Regions from separate parts of the Microbacterium sp. OVT16B genome, predicted to be linked through region 2. Evidence: predicted binding sites of a transcription regulator. Region 2 holds the regulator's gene; the other holds the start of a gene.
The links. Region 2 encodes LexA, which represses DNA repair genes until DNA is damaged. Its sites were predicted from a motif close to TCGAACANNTGTTCGA; they were not measured.
Positions count from the first base shown of each region.

Region 1: a site for LexA is predicted at 5,187-5,202, ahead of LC438_RS06425 (HNH endonuclease signature motif containing protein). Genes of this name have one in related genera too.

Region 1 covers NZ_JAHXZA010000001.1:1,367,020-1,374,313, forward strand. The annotation lists gene mmsB (multiple monosaccharide ABC transporter permease) at 1-1,032, shown strand, start outside; gene LC438_RS06410 (sugar-binding protein) at 1,093-2,211, shown strand; gene LC438_RS06415 (hypothetical protein) at 2,301-2,771, opposite strand; gene LC438_RS06420 (hypothetical protein) at 3,095-3,646, opposite strand; gene LC438_RS06425 (HNH endonuclease signature motif containing protein) at 3,769-5,157, opposite strand; gene LC438_RS06430 (alpha/beta fold hydrolase) at 5,259-6,017, shown strand; gene LC438_RS06435 (ABC-F family ATP-binding cassette domain-containing protein) at 6,045-7,294, shown strand, end outside.
Region 2 covers NZ_JAHXZA010000001.1:1,488,202-1,495,495, reverse strand. The annotation lists gene hisH (imidazole glycerol phosphate synthase subunit HisH) at 1-511, opposite strand, end outside; gene hisB (imidazoleglycerol-phosphate dehydratase HisB) at 508-1,119, opposite strand; gene LC438_RS07010 (histidinol-phosphate transaminase) at 1,116-2,210, opposite strand; gene LC438_RS07005 (LysM peptidoglycan-binding domain-containing protein) at 2,304-2,666, opposite strand; gene lexA (transcriptional repressor LexA) at 2,958-3,644, shown strand; gene metE (5-methyltetrahydropteroyltriglutamate--homocysteine S-methyltransferase) at 3,718-6,030, opposite strand; gene LC438_RS06990 (methylenetetrahydrofolate reductase) at 6,060-7,001, opposite strand; gene LC438_RS06985 (prolyl oligopeptidase family serine peptidase) at 7,196-7,294, shown strand, end outside.

The DNA of each region.
Region 1 (7,294 bases), 120 kb from region 2:
GCGATGACCGAGTGGAGCCTGCCGTGGCCGCTCGCGATCGTGCTCGGCATCGGGGTCGGCGTGGTCGTCGGCGCCTGGCAGGGCTTCTGGGTCGCGTACGTCGGGGTGCCGGCGTTCATCGTGACGCTGGCCGGCATGCTGCTCTTCCGCGGCGCGAACCAGTTCATCGGCCAGTCCACGACGATCCCCGTGCCTCCGGAGTTCCGTGTGATCGGCGCCGGCTACCTGCCCGAGGTCGCTCTGCCCGTCCCGTTCAACGTGCCGACCATGATCCTCGCGATCCTCGGCGCCGGATGGATCGTGTTCTGGGAGATCCGCACCCGCCGCGTGCAGAAGAAGATGGGCTCTGACTCCGCGCCCCTGTGGGTGAGCGTCGTCAAGGTCGTCGTGCTCTCCGCCGTCATCCTCGTCGCAGGCTGGCTGTTCGCCACCGGGCGCCCCGGCACGAGCTTCCCGGTGTCGGGTGTCATCCTGCTCGTGCTGGTCATCCTGTACTCGTTCGTCACGAACAGCACGGTGTTCGGCCGTCACATCTACGCGGTCGGCGGCAACCGGCAGGCAGCCCGCCTGTCGGGTGTCAAGGACCGCTGGGTCGACTTCTTCGTGATGATGAACATGTCCGTGCTCGCCTCGCTCGCCGGAATGATCTACGTCGCCCGCGCTGCGGCATCCGGACCTCAGGACGGCAACGGCTGGGAGCTCGACGCGATCGCCTCGGTGTTCATCGGTGGCGCCGCGGTGTCGGGAGGCATCGGCACGGTGATCGGATCGATCATCGGTGGTCTGGTCATGGCGTTCCTGAACAACGGACTCGCCCTCATGGGCGCCGGCGCCGACCTCGTGTCGATGATCAAGGGCCTCGTACTGCTGTTCGCCGTCGGTGTCGACGTGTGGAACAAGCGGCAGGGACGCCCCTCCGTGACGGGGTTCATCATGCGCAACATCGGTCGCAAGAACGATCCGGGCAGCGCGACCTTCGACCCCACTCAGACCTATCAGGCCCCCGCCGTCGAGAAGACGAGCGGAAAGTAGGCGGATGCTGCACGCGCCGCCCGCGTGCATCATCTGTCCCTCACCACAGAAAGAGATCACATGAAGAAGATCATCGTCACCGCGACAGCGCTTGTCGCAGCGGCAGCCTTCACTCTCACCGGGTGCTCCTCGGAGCGCGGGGGAGACACCGGCGGGGGCACCTCGACGGAGGCCAGCAAGGGCTTCGCCGCGGACGCCACGATCGGCGTCGCCCTTCCCGACAAGACCAGTGAGAACTGGGTGCTCGCCGGCCAGCTGTTCACCGACGGTCTCGAGAAGGCCGGTTTCAAGGCCGACGTGCAGTACGCGCCCGCCAGCAACACGGTCGCCGAGCAGCAGAACCAGATCCAGGCGATGGTGACCGGCGGTGCCAAGGTCATCATCATCGGCGCCAAGGACGGCAAGCAGCTCGCGACGCAGGTCGAGGATGCCCAGTCCAAGGGCGTCACGGTCATCGCCTACGACCGTCTGATCGAGAACACCAAGGCCGTCGACTACTACGTCGCGTTCGACAATTTCAAGGTCGGCGAGCTGCAGGGCCAGGCTCTGCTCGACGGTCTGAAGGAGCGTTCGGGTCACGACGCGCCGTGGAACATCGAGCTGTTCTCGGGTTCGCCTGACGACGCCAACTCGAAGGTGTTCTTCGACGGCGCGATGAGCGTGCTGAAGCCGGAGATCGAGAAGGGCGACCTGAAGGTCGTCTCGGGTCAGACCGAGATCGCGCAGACGGCGACCGACGGCTGGAAGGCTGAGAACGCCCAGCGCCGCATGGACTCGCTGCTGACCTCGTCGTACGGCACTGAGACGCTCGACGGCGTCCTGTCGCCGAACGACACCCTGGCTCGCGCCATCATCACGTCCGTCCAGGGCGCGGGCAAGCCGGTTCCGGTCGTCACGGGTCAGGACTCCGAGGTCGAGTCGGTCAAGTCGATCATGGAGGGCATCCAGTACTCCACGATCAACAAGGACACCACGCTGCTCGTCGAGCAGTCCATCAAGATGGTCCAGCAGCTGCAGAAGGGCGAGAAGGTCGACGTCAACGACACCGAGTCGTACGACAACGGCGTGAAGGTCGTCCCGGCGTTCCTGCTGAAGCCGATCATCGTCACCAAGGCCAACGCCGCTGAGGCGTACGCGAACGTCCCGAGCCTGCTCGAGATCGTGAAGTCGTACCAGTAAGCAGCAGCGCTCCGATTCCTGGGGACGCGCGAGCCGTCCGGACCTTCTGGTCCGGACGGCTCGTCTTTTTGTATGGGGCGATGGTCGGGTCAGCAGCCGACCGCGGCGGGGTTCTCGAGGCAGGTGCGTGCGACGAGGGCCGTGTGTGCCTCGAAGATGCGGATCTGCTGGCTGGGGCTGTCGATCGTGAGTTCGCCGATCACGGGGAACCAGCCGCCGCCGAGGTCGACCTGGGCGGAGTAGCGGATGCTGAGGGCGGCCGTGTAGGTGCCGCGTGCGGAGTAGACGTGGCTGGTCGGCGTCGGGGTGAACGGCGCCTGGCCGAGCTCTTCCCAGGTGCGTCCAGGAACGGTGACCGTGGCGGTGGAGCCGTCGCCGTAGGAGTAGTCGTACGCGATGGGCGTGAAGCGAACGCTGATCGGGTTGCCGAACAGCGTCCCGGTCTGCGTGCGGACGGACGCGGCTCCGAGGAGGTTCGTCGGCATGCCGGCGATTCCGGCGTTGCCGGGCTCGACGGCGAAGTCCGCGGCCGGAGGGGCGAACTGCGCGAGGTCGGTCATCGTGATCGAGGGCGCGGGGGTCCCGTCGGGGTTGGCCCGTATCCGTGCGCGGATGCAGCGGCCATCCTCGTCCGTCGTGATGAGGCACCCGTCGGCGTCGTAGGACGACGAGGGAGACGACGGGGAGTCGGAATCGTCAGAGCTGACATCCCTCTGGCCCGTAGATGGAGTCGTGCCCATTTGGGTCGCTGAGCTGCTGACTGTGAGCGATGATCGCCCCGTTGCAATGGCTGCGCTCCCCAAGGGGTTTTCGGGATCAGTTGTCGAGTCTTGGGACGGATGCTGGGTCATGAGCAGGACACCTCCGATCGCGAAAATCGCTGCTACTCCACTACGCATGCGACATCCTCTCGTTCCGCTGCGGAGTCGATTGAGAGGCTGTGGTTCTTCTCGGACACGAAGGTGATCTCAAGTGCGTAAGTAGAAGGACGGTCGGAGCTCACTTGGGACACCCCGGACGAGTCGACGATGGAAACTGATGACACATCGAGGCAGACGTTCGCAACGACGGTGGTAAAGGGTGGCTTGGACCTCACTCCGTCGAAGGAGAGAACCCTTGTTTCTCCGCTCATGATGAAACCATCGGCATGCATCGTGGAGTAGGCCTCGCGATCTGCAGCCTCGAATGAACCGCTGGAGAGCTCGAACAATGGTTCAAAGGTCCTCGTATCGCTGAGATCGACTTCATTCAATCGAGCATTGAACGCCCGGTACACCTCTTCGGCTTTCGCAAACGCCTCCTCCTCGCTCGCGAAGGCCGCGGTGGGCGTCGGGGTCGGGGCCGGAGTGGGTGCGCATCCGGCGACTGCTCCCGCGATGAGTGCGAGGGCGCCGAGTCCGCTGAGGGAGTGGGTGGCTGTTCTCTGGAGAATCACTCGCACACGGTAACCGGATTCGCGAATGCGTCGCCGGAGTTATCCACAGGCCATGATCGTGCGGGAATGCGCGCGCGTGAGCTCAGGAGACCAGAAGACCGGAAGCTCAGAAGACCGGAAGCTCAGAAGGGCGCCCGGGCGCGTGCGAGCAGTGCCGTCCCCGTCGGGGGTACACCGTCGGCCTCGGCGACGAACACCACCGTGTGCGGTACCGGGGGAGTGTCGGTGTAGGTTCGGCCGGCGGGACTCGTCCATTCGAGCACTCCGCCGGGGTGATGTTCGACATGCCACGGCGAGGCGTGTTTGAGCGTGTGGTGCCTGCGGCAGAAGCAGCAGAGGTTGCACTCGGCGGTCGCGCCACCCGTGGACGCCGGATCGTTGTGGTCGATGTCGCACTTCCTGGCGATGATCCCGCAGGTCGGGAACCGGCACCGCTGATCGCGTGCCCTCAGATGCCGTCTGAGCTGCTCCGACGGGCGATACCGGTCGACCGCGAGCATCGCCCCCGTGATCGGGTGGGTGAGCACTCGGTCCCACCCTGTCGCAGAGCCTGCGAGCGCACGAGCGGTGTCGGCGTCGATCGGCACGACACCGTCGAGCAGCGCAGGCGGCGGCGTGGTCGAGGACGCGTCGCCGTCGGCGGAGGCCGCCTCCGCGGCATCCTCCCCCATCAGGGTGATCACGGGCACGGTGATCTCCACGCGCCCGCGGATCTCGCCGAGCAGGCCGTCTGCGCTGTCGTGGGCGACCGGGGTACCGGTGAGTACGAGGTCGGCGAACAGATCGGCGCGGATCTCGTCGACGGACCGGGTGTCGGGGTCGAAGGGGATGCCGTCGGCTGCGGCTTCGCGCGCCTCGCGGATGTTCTCGGTACGGATCCGGTGGGCCATCTCGGACACGCGATCCTTCATCGCGTGCACCAGAACGGCCGGGGCGTGCACGTGGAGATCGGCCATGCCGTCTTCGCCATCCGTCGCCCAGACGCGCCTCCGTTCGCGGGCGGCCCGATGCCGCTCGTCTATCGTCTGCTCCTGAAACCTCTCGGCGATGCGCTTCGCGAGTGCCCGCAGCCGATTCGGAGACTCGACCTCGGCGACGGCGAGCACCGCCTCGGCGTACTCCGCCCGCTGGTCGTCGTCGGTCAGCTGCGCGCCGGCGTCGATGATGACGTGCGCGTGCGCTGCCGTGATGCGCCCCGCGCCCTGTGCCTGCCACACGGCGGGGAAGCCGTCGACCAGCCACGACGCCTCGCCGATCTTCCGCTCGACCGTGCGATCGCTGACCCGGAGCCGCTGCCCGATCTCGGCCGCCACCGCGCGGATCGTCATGTCACCCCGATCGGGGTGATCGCCCTGCTTCGCGATGTCGACGGCCATCCGACCCGCCAGCGCGAACAGCCCGTCGCGGGCCGCCATCATCGCGTTCACCGTCGCATCGGCGATCTCCAGCGACTCGACCAGATCGGCGAGCATCGCCATCTGGGAGTCGGTCGCGTCGATCAGTGCGGTCATGAGTCCAGTACACCAGGGGCCACCGACATTCGAACAAAGATTCCACAGCCCGCAGCCTTCGGAATGTCACAGAAGGATAACGACCGTGATTGACTGACCGGATGCTCCTCCACGCCCTCGACACGGCCGACTCCGCCGACTCGGACAGTGCGGCGACGCCCCCGCTCCGCACCGCCCTGCTCCTGCACGGAGCGATGGGATCAGCCGAGAGCTGGTGGCGCGTCGTCCCGCTCCTCGTCGACCGCGGCTACCGTGTGCTCGCCCTCGATCTCCCCGGCCACGGACGCTCTCCCCGTGACCCGCAGCTCACCGTCGACGCGGCCGCAGCCGCCGTCGTCGAGACGATCAGGCTGCTCGCGCCCGAGGGGCCGCTCCACGCCCTCGGACACTCCTACGGGGCCACCGTGCTGGCAGCGGCCGCCGCGGCTCTCGACCCGAGCCTCACCGTCTACGTCGATGCCGCGCTGTCGATCGAGGGAGGTCATGACCGCGCTGAGCTCGTCGCCCGGTACGGGCGCGACCGCCTCGCACGCATGGATGCCGATGCCCTGCGCCGGAGCCGCCCCTTCTACTCCGAGAGGGATGCCGAGGTCGAGGCTCGTGCCGCCGAGCGGTTCGACCCGGAGACCTTGGCATCCGTCTCCTGCGGAGCCGACGGCGAGTGGCCGCCGGCTCCGGGGTCGGTCGTCGTCAGGGCCGAGCCGAGCTCGTGGGTGAGCGACGCCGACGTGCGGAGGCTCACGGAGCACGGGGCCGACGTCCGCAGCATCCCCGGCGCCGCGCACACCGTCTGGTACAGCCACTTCGAGGAGTTCACGGCGTCCCTCCCCGAGCTGTTCGGAGGCCCGGCCGTCGGGTGAGGCGAGCGCGACTACCCTTGAAGTGACATGGCACATCTTCTCGGGGCAGAAGCCCTCCAGCTCGAATACCCGACCAGGGTCGTCTTCGACTCCGTGACCCTCGGAATCGAGGAGGGCGACCGCATCGGCATCGTCGGCCGCAACGGCGACGGCAAGTCCAGCCTCCTCGGGATGCTGGCAGGCATCAAGGAACCCAACTCCGGCCGCGTGACGGTCCGCGGCGGCACCACGATCGGCGTGCTCGACCAGGCCGACACCCTCGGCGACGGCCTCACGATCAGCCAGGCCGTCGTCGGCGACACCCCCGAGCACGAATGGGCCGGCGACGCGAAGGTCCGCGACGTCATCGACGGGCTGCTGCGGGATCTGCCGTGGGATGCCGAGATCGGCTCACTCTCGGGCGGCCAGCGCCGACGGGTCTCGCTCGCGAAGCTGCTCACCGGCGACTGGGACGTCATCGCGCTCGACGAACCCACCAACCATCTCGACGTCGAAGCGATCACCTGGCTCGCCGGGCACCTGAAGAAGCGGTGGAGCCCGAACTCCGGGGCCCTCATGGTCGTCACCCACGATCGCTGGTTCCTCGACGAGGTCTGCACCGAGACCTGGGAGGTGCACGACCGGATCGTCGAGCCCTTCGAGGGCGGCTACGCGGCGTACATCCTGCAGCGCGTCGAGCGCGACCGGATGGCCGCAGCCACCGAGGCGAAGCGGCAGAACCTCGCGCGCAAGGAGCTCGCCTGGCTGCGCCGCGGCGCCCCGGCACGCACGGCCAAGCCGAAGTTCCGCATCGACGCCGCCAACGAGCTCATCGCCGACGTCCCCGAGATCCGCGACAAGATCTCCCTGCAGTCGCTCGCCGTCTCCCGCCTCGGCAAAGACGTCGTCGACCTTCTCGACGTGGGGGTGTCCTACGGCGACAAGGAGGTGCTGCGCGATGTGGAGTGGCGCATCGCGCCGGGGGAGCGCACCGGCATCCTCGGGGTCAACGGCGCGGGCAAGTCGACGCTGCTCGGCCTGATCTCCGGCACCGTCGAACCCACGGTCGGGCGTGTCAAGCGCGGCACGACCGTCAAGGTGCAGACGCTGACCCAGCGCCTCGACGAGCTCGACCAGCACTGGAACGACCCGGTGCGCGTGGTCATCTCGGGTCTGCGCACCTCGTACACGATGGGCAACGGCTCGAAGGCGCAGGACCTCACTCCCGGGCAGCTGCTGGAGCGCCTCGGATTCTCGTCCGCCCAGCTCTCGACCCCGGTGAAGGACCTCTCCGGAGG
Region 2 (7,294 bases):
TCCAGGTGAGCACGGGCTGCGGGAACGGAGGGATGACGTCGAGCTCCCAGGACTGCGCCGCGTACGAGTGCACGAAGTAGAACCGCTCCTGCTCGATGCCGCGGAACAGCACGCTGTCGGCGCCGGGCTCGACCGTGTTCCAGCCCATGTGCGGCAGGACCGGCGCGTTGAGCTCCGTCACCGCGCCCGGCCATTCGCCGAGGCCCTCGGTGTCGTGTCCGCGCTCGACGCCGTGGGAGAACAGCACCTGCATGCCGACGCAGATGCCCAGCACCGGGCGCCCGCCGGCGAGCCGACGATCGATGATCTCGTCACCGCCGTGGGCGAACAGCGCGTCGCGGACGGCCTGGAATGCGCCGACGCCAGGAACCACGAGGCCGTCGGCCTCCAGCGCCTGCGTCTTGTCGCGGGTGAGCACAGCATCCGCTCCCGCGGCGACGAGCGCCTTGACGGCGGAATGGACGTTGCCGGACTCGTAGTCGAAGACCGCGACCGTGGGCGCGCTGCTCACAGCGCGCCCTTGGTGGACGGGACGCCGTCGACCAGCGGATCGAGGGCTTTCGCCTGGCGGAAGGCACGCGCGAAGGCCTTGTACTCCGCCTCGGCGATGTGGTGAGGATCGCGGCCGCCCAGCACGCGGACGTGCACGGTGAGTCCGGCGTTGAACGTGATCGCCTCGAACGAGTGCCGCACGAGGGCGCCCGTGAAGTGACCGCCGATGAGGTGGTACTCGAATCCTGTGGGCTCACCTTCGTGCACGAGGTACGGGCGACCGGAGATGTCCACGACCGCCTGCGCGACCGCCTCGTCGAGAGGGACCAGCGCGTCGCCGTAGCGGGAGATGCCGGACTTGTCGCCCAGCGCCTCGCGGATCGCCTGCCCGAGCACGATCGAGACGTCCTCGACGGTGTGGTGCGCATCGATGTTCGTGTCGCCGGACGCCCGCACCGTGAGGTCGGTGAGGGAGTGCTTCGCGAACGCTGTCAGCATGTGGTCGAAGAACGGCACCGAGGTGTCGATGCGGCTCACACCCGTCCCGTCGAGGTTGAGCTCGAGCTCGACCGTGGACTCCGACGTGCTGCGCACGCGGCGGGCTGTGCGCGGGGCGGGGGTGCTCATGATGCCGATCCTATCGAGGCGAGGGCGTCGAGGAACGCCGTGGTCTCGGCCTCCGTGCCCGCGGTGACGCGGAGGTGGCCGGGGATGCCGACGTCGCGGATCAGCACGCCCCTGTCGTACAGCTGCTGCCACGTGGCCTTCGGGTCGACCACGCCACCGAAGAGGACGAAGTTCGACCAGGACTCGTGCGGCGTGTACCCGAGCGCCTCCAGGGTCGCCGAGATGCGGTCGCGCTGCTCGACGATCTCGTCGACCATGCCGAGCATGACATCGGCGTTGCGCAGCGCGGCGATCGCCGCCGCCTGGGTGAGGGCGCTCAGGTGATAGGGCAGGCGCACGAGGCGCAGCGCGTCGATGAACGCGGGATCGGCGGCCAGGTAGCCCACCCGCGCTCCCGCGAAGGCGAACGCCTTGCTCATCGTGCGCGACACCGCCAGACGCGGACGCCCCTCGAGAAGGGAGAGGGCGGATGCCGCCTCCCTCGGTGCGAACTCCTGATACGCCTCGTCGACGATCACGATGCCTCTGGCCGCCTCGTAGACGGCCTCGACGACATCGAGCCCGAGGGGCGTGCCCGTCGGGTTGTTCGGGGAGCACAGCAGGATCACGTCGGGGTCGACAGCGCGCACCTGAGCAGCAGCATCTTCCGCGGTGATCGTGTAGTCGGGCTCGCGGACACCCGCCACCCAGCGTGCGCCGGTGCCCTGAGCGATCAGCGGGTACATGGAGTACGTGGGCGCGAAGCCGAACGCCGTGCGTCCAGGACCGCCGAAGGCCTGGAGGATGTGCTGCAGCACCTCGTTCGAGCCGTTGCCCGCCCAGATCTGGTCGGCAGTGAGGCCGTGCCCGAGATACTCGGCGAAGCCCTCGCGCAGGGTCGTGAACTCTCGATCCGGGTAGCGGTTCATGTCGCGCAGCGCCACGGCGATGTCGTCGAGGATGTCGCTGGCGACGGCATCCGGAATGGGATGCGTGTTCTCGTTGACGTTGAGCGCGATGGGAAGCGGGGCCTGCGGAGCTCCGTAGGGAGTCAATCCGCGGAGGTCGTCGCGAAGCGGGAGGTCATCGAGTGATGCGGTCACCCTTCCCATGCTAGGACGCGCGAAGGCCGATGATGCACCGGGTGACGCCGCATTGCGCATGCGCCGCTCCCAAGACGGGCTCGCAGGACGCGCGCTCCGAGATCACTCGGAGTACTGCGCGGGGATGGCGAGCTCGTCGCCGATCTGCAGTGCGCCGCCCGTGAGCATGTTGAGCCGACTGATCTCGCCGATCACCTCGCGAGGGTCGGCGTCGGGAGCGACCGTGGTGGCGATCGACCAGAGGGTGTCCCCCGGCATCACCGTGACGGTCTCGAAGGACGCCGTCGCGACGTGAGCGCCGGACGCCGCAGCGCTTCCGCCGCTGAGCGCGGCGAAGGCGATGCCCGCCGCGAGAGGGATCGAGGCGAGCCCGAGGAGCACGCGGCGACCGCGGACCGTCAGACGCAGGCGTGCGGCCGGACGTGCCGGAAGAACTGCTGCGGTTCCGAAGGTGATGGTGCTCATGTCGTGCTCCCTTTCTGCCCTCCGACGGATCATCCCCGCCGGAGAAAGTTGGCGTAGCGTTCGCATCCAGGACTCGGCCGGGAGCCAGGAATGCGAAGCTACGTACCGAAGATATCTTCGAGTTCGAACATCTGTCAAGCGTTCTTCGAAACCTGATTCGAGAATCTGCCGACACGCTCGAACAGATCTTCCAGATCGGGCCGTTTCTCGGATACGGTTTCGATACGGATACCCCACCACGGACCTCCGACATTCGAACTGCGACGCCGGAATCGCGTACAAAGGAGCACGATGAGCGAGAACTCCGCCCCCGACACCGAGGCGCCGCGCACCCGTCGACGCAAGAGCCTCAGCCCCAAGCAGATGGCGATCCTGGAGGTCATCCAGAACTCGATCAGCCGGCACGGCTATCCGCCGAGCATGCGCGAGATCGGCGACGCCGTCGGCCTCAAGTCGCTGTCCAGCGTCACGCATCAGCTCGGACAGCTGGAGCTCAGCGGCTATCTGCGCCGCGACCCCGGCAAGACCAGGGCCATGGAGGTGCTCATCGACCTCCCCGGCGCGAGCGGCGAGAATCCCGCCGATGTCGCCACCCCGGTCGGAGACGCCGCTCTCGTGCCGCTGGTGGGCCGCATCGCCGCCGGAGTGCCGATCACCGCGGATCAGCAGGTCGAGGAGATCTTCCCGCTCCCCCGGCAGCTCGTCGGCAAGGGCGACCTGTTCATGCTCAAGGTGTCGGGCGAGTCGATGATCGACGCCGCGATCTGCGACGGGGACTGGGTCGTCGTGCGTTCGCAGCACAGCGCGGAGAACGGCGAGATCGTCGCGGCCATGCTCGACGGCGAGGCCACGGTCAAGGTGCTCCGCCGCCGCGACGGACACACCTGGCTCCTCCCCCGCAACTCCGCCTTCGAGCCGATCCTGGGCGACGAGGCCGTGATCCTCGGCAAGATCGTCGCGGTGCTGCGCGCGGTCTGACGTCGGCTGACGACAGCGAACCGCCCTTCCCGAGCTCCGGGAAGGGCGGTTCGCTTCTCTCTTCTGACGGGCGTCAGACCGCGACGACCACGTCCTCGCGCACCCGACGCGTGGCCTCGACGATGTTGCGCAGCGACGCCACGGTCTCGTCATATCCGCGCGTCTTCAGACCGCAGTCGGGGTTGACCCACAGCTGTCGCGTCGGGATCTCGTCCACCGCGCGGCGCAGCAGCGACTCGACCTCCTCCGCCGAGGGGACGCGCGGCGAGTGGATGTCGTAGACACCGGGGCCGATGCCGTGATCGAAGCCGACCTCGGCGATGTCCGCCACGACCTCCATGCGGCTGCGGGCCGCCTCGATCGATGTCACGTCGGCGTCGAGGGCGCGGATCGCGTCGATCACGACGCCGAACTCCGAGTAGCAGAGGTGGGTGTGCACCTGGGTGCCCGCCGCCGCGCCACCCGTCGCGAGGCGGAACGAGTCCACCGACCACTGCAGGTACGCGGGCTGATCCGCCTTCTTCAGAGGCAGCAGCTCGCGCAGCGCCGGCTCGTCGACCTGGATGATCGCGATACCAGCGGCCTCGAGGTCGGCGATCTCGTCGCGCAGGGCGAGCGCCACCTGGTTCGCGGTCTCGCCGAGCGGCTGGTCGTCTCGGACGAAGGACCAGGCGAGGATCGTGACGGGGCCCGTCAGCATCCCCTTCATGTGCTTGGTCGTGAGCGACTGGGCGTACGTCGACCAGTCCACCGTGATCGGAGCGGGACGGGAGACGTCGCCCCACAGGAGGGACGGGCGGGTCGCGCGGGAGCCGTACGACTGCACCCAGCCGTTCTCGGTGACGTCGAAGCCATCGAGGTTCTCGGCGAAGTACTGCACCATGTCATTGCGCTCCGGCTCACCGTGCACGAGCACGTCGAGGCCCAGGTCCTCCTGCAGCGAGACGACGCTGGCGACCTCGCGACGCAGGAACTCCTCGTAGTCCTCGGCGGGGATCTCGCCCCTGGTGAACCGCGCCCGGGCGCGACGGATGTCGCCGGTCTGCGGGAAGGATCCGATCGTCGTGAGCGGCAGCGCCGGAAGGCCGAGGGCCTCCTGCGCGGACTCGCGCTCCTCGTAGGACACGCGCGAGAAGTCCGCCTCGGTGAGTGCACGGGCACGAACGGCACCGTCGCGGACTCCCGGAGCCGAGAGACGGTCCTGCAGGGCAGCGGATGCCGCGTCGAGATCGGCGGCGACGGCCGCACGCCCCTCGGCGAGGCCCCGGGCCAGGGCCACGACCTGCTCGACCTTCTGGTCGGCGAAGGCGAGCCACGAGACCAGACGCGCATCGAGCTTCGTCTCGTCGGACACATCGTGCGGCACGTGCAGCAGAGAGGTCGACGTGGAGGCAGAGACGCCGGCGGCGCCGAGCGCGCGCAGCGCCTCGAGCGTGTCGAAGGCCGAGGCGAGGTCGCCGCGCCAGATGTTGTGACCGTCGACGACGCCGCCCACGAGGATCTTCCCCTCCAGGCCGGCTGCGCCGGCGGGGACGCCTCCGCGCACGAGGTCGACGGCGATCGCCTCGATCGGGGCGGCGGCCAGCACGGGGAACACCTCACCGAGGTCGGCGTACGGCGCGGCGACCAGGATCGACGGTCGCGCCGCCGCTCCGCCCAGCACCCCGAGGGCGCGGCCGGCGGCATCCGACAGCGCAGCGATCGACGCAGGGAGCGACTCGCTGACCAGGGCGGGCTCGTCGAGCTGCACCCACTCCGCACCGGCGTCCTTCAGCCGCGCGAGCAGCTCGACGTAGACGGGGAGCAGGTCGTCGAGACGCGACAGCGGATCGAACCCCTCGGGGGCGTCGTCCGAGGCCTTCGCCAGAGCGAGGAGGGTCACCGGGCCGACGATGACCGGGCGGGTCGTGAATCCGGCCGCCGCGCCCTCTGCGAACTCGCGGACGACGCGGTCACTGGACAGTGAGAACACCGTCTCGGGGCCGATCTCCGGCACCAGGTAGTGGTAGTTCGAGTCGAACCACTTGGTCATCTCGAGCGGGGCGCGCTCCCCCTCGCCGCGGGCGACCGTGAAGTACGCCGGAAGGCCGATGGTGCCGTCCTCCGACCGGAGGTCCTCGAACCGCGCGGGGATCGCGCCGACGGTCACCGCGGCGTCGAGCACCTGGTCGTAGTACGAGAACGACTCGGGGATGGCGGAGTCGGTACGGCCGAGGCCGAGCGCGGCGAGACGCTCGCGCGTGGCTGCGCGCAGCTCGGCGGAGGTGGCCTCCAGCTCGGCGAGGTCGGTGCGGCTGGCCCAGAACGCCTCGACGGCCTTCTTCAGCTCGCGACGGCGACCGATACGGGGGTAGCCGAGGATGGTGCCCTCGGGGAATGCGGACATGGGTGTTCCTTTCAGCGGGGGTTCTGGGGTCAGCGGAGTCGGGACACCGGCAGGACGCCGGCCTCCTCGAGGACGGTGAGCACGGTGTCGTGCTGGTTGAACGCGTAGAGGTGCACGCCGGGTGCGCCGCCGGCGACGACCTCCCTGGCGAGGCGCGCGGCCCACTCGACGCCGATCTCGTGCCGGCCCTCGGGGGTCGGCTCCACGTCGAGGGCGATGGCGAGCTCGCTGGGCAGCGTCTCGCCGGTGAGCTCGAGCACGCGAGCGAGCCGGACCGGCGAGACGATCGGCATGATGCCGGGGAGGATCGGGATCGTGACGCCGGCGGCGCGCGCCCTCTCGACGAACGTGAGGTAGTCGTCGGCGTGGAAGAACAGCTGCGTGATCGCGGAGGTCGCGCCGGCGGCCTGCTTCGCGAGCAGCGCGTCGACATCCTGCCAGCGGTGGACGGAGCGCGGGTGCCCGTTGGGGAAGGCGGCGACCGCGATGCTCGCCTTGCGGCGCGCGCTCACGCGTGCGGCGCCGGGGATGCCGGGCACCGGCGACTCCTCGTAGGGGGCGCGCTCCGCCTGCACGCGGTCGATGAGCTGCACGAGCTGCGCCGCGCTCTCCAGATCGCCGAGGAACGGCTCGTCCTGTCCGACGGGCGGATCCCCGCGGAGGGCGAGGAAGCTGAGGATGCCGGCATCCAGGAACTCCCTGATGAGAGTCGCGGCGCCCGCGTAGGTGTTGCCCACGCAGGTGAGGTGCGCGAGGGGCTCGACGGCGGTGTGCTCGCGGATGAAGCGGAGCACCTCCAGGGAGCGTCCCCCGGTCGAGCCGCCGGCGCCGTAGGTCACCGAGATGAAGTCGGGCCCTGCGGCCGCCAGCCGACGGACAGTCTCGTGCAGCGCCTCGTGGCTGGACGCCGAGCGCGGCGGATAGAGCTCGAAGGAGAACGGCACTCGAGGGTTCGGCGTCTCGGAAGACATCTTCTTCTCCTGGGGACAGGGCGGGCACGGGGCCGCGAGCGGCGCAGGACTGCGTCGATCTCGCGGGCGGGTGCCGGGCTCGGCTGTCGCTCCACGCACCGGGGCGAACCGGGCGTTTCCAGAAACCTATGGCACGCCGACGCCCGCCCGCATCCTGTGTGACGTCGTGTGTCGCACGCCAATAGGCTCGAGGCATGTCAATGCCGTTCGGGTCCTGGCCGTCTCCCTTCTCCGCCGCCTCGGTCGCGGCGTCCTCGCCCCGCATCGACGGCGCCCGCTTCGTCGGCCACGAG